Exiguobacterium sibiricum 7-3: one gene and its partner. The protein of the gene in region 2 interacts with the protein of the main gene of each other region in a pairwise test. Links are inferred from orthologs where the notes say so. Each region holds a gene or a part of one and is shown on either strand. Other genes may lie near its edges.

The links. The genes of interacting proteins can lie anywhere in the genome.
Region 1: the proteins of pepT (region 2) and tpiA interact in binary tests that used the Escherichia coli proteins (3 or more experiments, as listed by UniProt). The link is inferred for Exiguobacterium sibiricum 7-3 from one-to-one orthologs.

Annotation. Positions count from the first base shown.
Region 1 is NZ_KK211190.1:670,395-673,399, reverse strand. Bases 1-2,973 are described here. They hold tpiA (triose-phosphate isomerase), read right to left. Parts: upstream 1,877-2,973; coding sequence 1,124-1,876; downstream 1-1,123. Other genes in these bases: P402_RS0104335 (phosphoglycerate kinase), read right to left, coding at 1,904-2,973; gpmI (2,3-bisphosphoglycerate-independent phosphoglycerate mutase), read right to left, coding at 1-1,123. In the rest of the region: more of P402_RS0104335, read right to left, coding at 2,974-3,005. UniProt on the Escherichia coli protein: Involved in the gluconeogenesis. Catalyzes stereospecifically the conversion of dihydroxyacetone phosphate (DHAP) to D-glyceraldehyde-3-phosphate (G3P).
Region 2 is NZ_KK211190.1:102,259-105,229, forward strand. Bases 31-2,969 are described here. They hold pepT (peptidase T), read right to left. Parts: upstream 2,150-2,969; coding sequence 911-2,149; downstream 31-910. Other genes in these bases: P402_RS0101515 (WxL protein host-binding domain-containing protein), read left to right, coding at 543-866; P402_RS0101525 (zinc-binding dehydrogenase), read left to right, coding at 2,257-2,969. Outside these bases: more of P402_RS0101525, read left to right, coding at 2,970-2,971. UniProt on the Escherichia coli protein: Cleaves the N-terminal amino acid of tripeptides.

The DNA.
Region 1 (3,005 bases), 570 kb from region 2 along the record:
TTTCCGGTTTCAAGTCGTATGTCGCGACTTTTGGAGATGGGATCAGAATCCGATCTTCTCCTTCGTACGGCTCTTCACGTTGACCGTTAAAGAAGAACGTGACGTGCGGGTACTTTTCAGTTTCCGCAATCCGTAATTGATTAAGGCCTTGTTTCGATAACGTTTCACCGAGCGTGTTTTTGATGTCTTCCGGTGGGAAGACGATGTCCGTATCAATCGCATCCGAGTACTTCGTCATAGAGACGAGCAGCAGGTTCTTCGGTGCGTTGTCCGGCAATTCAAAACCGGTGAAGCCTGTTTTTTCTTTGTACGTCTTGGCGAGCTGAATCGCACGGTCCGGACGATAGTTGAAGAACATGATCGCATCGTTATCGTGGATCGGTGCTACTGGAGTACCGTCTTCCTGCACGACTACCGTTGGTTCAATGAACTCATCTGTGACATCTGTTTTGTACGAAGCTTCGACCATCGCGATTGGGTCTTTTGTTGTCGGACCGTCTGCGAACGTGATGACGTCATAAACTTTCTTGACGCGTTCCCAGCGGTTGTCGCGGTCCATCGCATAATAACGACCAGAGACACTTGCGAATTGACCGACGTTTAACTCGTCCATCTTCGCTTGTGCATCACGGAGGAAACCGGCTCCTGATTTTGGATCACAATCGCGGCCATCCGTGAAGGCATGGAGATAGACTTTTTCGATTTCGTGAAGTTTCGCGAATTCAAGCACCGCGTACAAGTGGTTGATGTGACTGTGGATCCCACCGTCAGAGACCAGACCGAAGATATGAAGGGCTGAACCGTATTTCTTCACGTGACCTGCCGCATCGTTCATCGCTTGACGCGAGAAGAACGAGCGATCCTTAATGGCATTGTTGATTCGGGATAGCGATTGATAGACGACGCGACCTGCACCGATATTCAAATGACCCACTTCTGAGTTCCCCATTTGTCCTTCAGGCAAACCAACGTATTCTCCTTGCGCATTCAACAGGGTATGTGGGTACTGTCCCCAGTAACGGTCGAAGTTCGGTTTGTTTGCTGCCGTGACAGCATTTCCGAACTCCTCGTCACGCATACCGAAACCATCAAGGATGATCAGTGCGACTGGACGTTTTTTCATTTAAATCGCCTCCAACAGTTTGAGGAACGATCCTGTCTCAAGACTTGCGCCACCAACTAAAGCACCGTCGATGTCAGGTTGAGCCATGTATTCTTTGATATTGTCCGGTTTGACACTGCCGCCGTACTGGATGCGGACTGCTTCTGCAGCTTCCGTACCGAATTCAGCTGCGATGACATCGCGAACGAATTTACAAGAATCTTGTGCATCTTGTTCTGTTGCTGATTTTCCTGTTCCGATTGCCCAGACAGGCTCATACGCGACAACAAGGTTTTTGACTTGATCAACTGTTAAGCCTTTCAAGCTGTTCGTTGTTTGTTCACGGATGACTGATTCGAATTTTCCGCCTTCGCGTTCTTCGAGTGTTTCACCGACACAAACGATTGGCACGATACCATGCTCGAATGCCTTTTTCGTTTTGCTGTTGATGAACGCATCAGTTTCTCCGAAATACTCACGACGTTCTGAGTGACCGAGGACGACGTATGTTACGCCAAGTTCTTTGAGCATCACTGGGCTGATTTCACCTGTGAATGCGCCGCTCTCTTGGTCGTACATGTTTTGAGCGCCGATTTTCAGGTCCGTTCCAGCTGTCGCTTCTGTCAAGTGTGCAAGGAATACAGACGGTGCACAGACAGCCGCGTCGACTTTCGAAGAAGCGGGTACAGTTCCTTTGACTTCCTCAGCGAATGCCACAGCATCCTTGAGGGTAAGATTCATTTTCCAGTTACCTGCGATAATTGGTTTACGCATTGAAAACACTCCCTTGTGAACTTTAGATTACTTGTCGTTAAGCGCTTCGACACCTGGAAGAGCTTTTCCTTCCATGAACTCGAGGCTTGCGCCGCCACCTGTTGAAATGTGACTCATTTTATCTGCAAGACCAAACTTCTCAGCCGCTGCAGCAGAATCTCCACCACCGATGATCGAGTATGCATCGCTGTCAGCTAATGCTTGAGCGACACCTTTTGTTCCATTTGCATATTTATCAAGTTCGAACACACCCATTGGTCCGTTCCAGACGACGAGTTTCGAAGCCTTGATTGCTTCTGCATACAGTTCTACCGTTTTTGGACCGATATCGAGTGACATGTGATCCGCTGGGATACTGTCGATGTCGCGTGGTCCAACATATGTTTCTTCGCCGAATTCCTTCGTGATGACACAGTCAACCGGCATCAAGAATTTCACGCCTTTGTCTTCTGCTTTTTTCATGAATTCCTTCGCCTGTTCGATTTTGTCGACTTCAAGAAGTGACGTACCGACTTCATAACCTTGAGCTTTGAGGAATGTATAAGATAATCCTCCACCGATGATCAACGTGTCGACGATATCAAGCAAGTGATCGATGACGCCGATTTTATCCGCGACTTTCGAACCACCGATGATCGCTGTAAACGGACGTTCTGGATTCGAGAGTGCTTTACCGAGAACTTGAAGTTCTTTTTCGATCAACAATCCTGCTACAGCAGTCTCGACATGATGGGCGATTCCTTCTGTAGAAGCGTGCGCACGGTGAGCTGCACCAAATGCGTCGTTGACGAAAACGTCTGCAAGTTTCGCAAAACCTTCTGCGAGTTCAGGATCATTTTTCGTTTCACCTGGGTAGAAACGAACATTTTCAAGAACGATGACATCGCCTTCTTCAAGCTTGCTGACCGCTTCTTCAGCGACCGGACCGTATGCTTCTTCAACGAGCTTGATGTCTTTACCAAGCAGTTCGCTGAGGCGTGCTACGACTGGTGCAAGTGAGAATTCAGGGTTCTTCTCGCCTTTTGGACGTCCCATGTGGCTTGCGAGGATGACTTTCGCTCCACCGTCAACCAAGTGTTTGATTGTCGGAAGGGCAGCACGGATGCGTGTATCATCTGTGATTTTGCCG
Region 2 (2,971 bases):
AAAAATCTGTAAAGCACCTTTTTAAAATGCCCATTAATTGGTTTATTTACTTTTTCAAAGGATATTATTGATAATATGAGTAGGTCTAATGAAATAGGTCAATGGGAGGGAAAAAGATGCATGTTTGAACTACCTCCACCTACGCTTCGCTAAGAGGTGGAGGATTCCTGAGTTATTCAACCTAGCGGTCAAAAATTTATCAGGCTAACCCCGTCGTCCCGACGGTTGAACGTTGATATGGTCCGTTTCTTTTATGCGGATGCCTACTCTGCTTGGTTTTCGCTACTTCGGTCATCCGCAAGGTGAACGTTGAAGATTTTACGTGACAGACGAACTTCCTGTCACAACCCTATATCTTCAGTTTTCAAAGAACATGACTCTTTTTTTATTCCTGATTTTAATTGTTTTCAAACCAAGAGTGTCGGACAATTGACGTGTCGCAAGACACGCCTTGCCCGAAGACGATTCATCTCCTACTTGCACTAGGGCTTCGCCCTGAACGTTTAGAAGTGGGAGTATTCTCGTCTAATTTTGATGAAAAAATGATCATTCGAAAAAAGATGAACGCTCAATTCGCCCCGACGATCTATATGACGATTCCGCTCGCGTCAACGGGAATCCTGACACCGGGAACGTATCAACTGGATGTCAAACTGACCGGCGACACACAGGAATGGTCGTTTGAGGATGATTTTACAATCAGTGAAAATCAGGTAAAGGAAATGAAGAAAACCGTTCCAGACGTTGAAGAACATCCGAACTCCTTTTTGGGAGAAAACTCCAAAGCATTGATGATTGGTTCTTTTCTGATTATCATTCTTTTGCTTGGCTATATTTATCGTTTAAAACGAAGCGTATCTTCATGACAAACAAACTGTCCTACTGAATCAGCAGGACAGTTTGTTTATGTTCAGATTTCTTTTTCTTTCGCAAAGCGTTCCGCAATTGCCACAACAACTTCCGTTGCTTTCACCATATTGTCGACGGAAATGAATTCAAACTTTCCGTGGTAATTTTCGCCACCTGTAAAGATGTTTGGTGTCGGAAGTCCCATGTACGACAGTTGCGAACCGTCCGTCCCGCCACGAATCGGTTTGATAATAGGGGTGATACCACGTGACTCCATCGCCGCATGCGCGATATCAACGATTTCCATATGTGGCTCGATTTTCTCACGCATGTTGTAATATTGATCATTTAGTTTGATTTCGACACTGCCTGCCCCGTATTTCTTGTTCCATTCTTCGACCAAAGCCGTCAGGAAGTGTTTCCGGGCTTCGAACTTAGTCCGGTCAAAATCACGGATGATGTACTGGACCGTCGTTTTTTCGACCGAACCTTCAAACGAAATCAAATGGTAGAATCCTTCGAAACCGTCTGTAAATTCAGGTGCTTCATCACCCGGTAACCGGTTCTGGAAAGCCATCGCATGTTTTTGCGAGTTGACCATCTTGTCTTTCGCCGTCCCTGGGTGGACGTTTGTTCCGTGGAAGACGATTTCTGCAGCAGCTGCGTTGAAACTTTCATATTCAAGTTCACCGAGCGGACCGCCGTCAACCGTATAAGCGAATTTCGCATCAAAAGCAGCGACGTCAAAATGATGCGGACCACGTCCGATTTCTTCATCAGGTGTGAAGGCGACACGAATCCGGCCATGTTTGATTTCAGGGTGCGTGAGGAGATGATGCATCGCGGTCATGATTTCGGCGATTCCGGCCTTATTGTCTGCGCCGAGCAATGTCGTGCCATCTGTTGTCATCAACGTATGCCCGACGTAGTTTTTAAGTGCAGGAAAATCCTTTGGTGACAGGATGACAGGAATCGTTGGGTTAAGCACCAGGTCTTCTCCATCATATCCTTCGACGATTTGCGGATTGACGTTTGTCCCTGTAAAATCAGTCGCCGTATCCAAGTGTGCTAAAAATCCGATTGTCGGAATGTCCGCATCGGTATTAGCAGGAAGAGTCGCCATGACATATCCGTTTGCATCGACGGTCACATCACTCATGCCAATTTCCTTCAGTTCGTCAACAAGGAGACGGGCGAGCGTCCATTGTCCGTCTGTTGTCGGAACGGTCGTACTTGCGTAGTCAGACTGTGTATCGATCTTCGCATATGTAGTCAAACGACGAATCAAATCATGTTTCAAAGAAAAAACGTCCTTTCTGAGTTAAGGTAGCTTCATCATAGCATGAAGTAGGAATGTTAGAGTATTCTGAAACAAGATAAGCTGATTTGAAAAAAGGGGGATTTTTTATGAAAGCATATGTCGTGGAACAGTACGGAAAAGACGCTACGTTAACAGAAAAAGACGTCACACTCGAACAAACAGGAAATTATGATTTAAAAATTAAAGTGGAAGGGACGAGCTTGAATCCACTGGACACCAAAATGTTTTTTGGTCATGTGGCGGCAGCTCCTGCAACTGGAATTCTCCAGGGAGATGTTACGGGGAAAATCATTGAAATCGGAGAGAGTGTGACGTCTTTTTCTATCGGCGATCACGTCATCGCATTTGGCGGCGGACTCGGTAACCGGTCCGGGGCACTGGCGGAGCAGATGTTGGTTCCTGAAAAGATGGCCGTACTCAGACCGGAGAATTTGGATATTGCAACAGCAGGTTGTCTGCCGGTCATCAGTCTGACAGCGATGGAAGTGTTGAAGGAACGGGCAGCTGTTCATCCGGGGATGCGCTTATATGTAGCAGGTGGAACGGGTGGAGTCGGACACCTTGTCGGACAACTGGCTAAACATTATGGATGTGATGTGACAGCGAGTGCTTCAAATGATCATAAAGCAATGTGGTTAGAACAACACGGTATTCGTCCGCACCGGTACCAGGATGAATCAGCCGAACAGTTATTAGCGCGTCTCGGTCATGATGGATTCGATGTCATCGTTGATACCGTCGGCGGAGATCATTTGCAAGAGTCTTTCATCCTTGCGAAGGAGCGCGGAAAAATCATTTCCA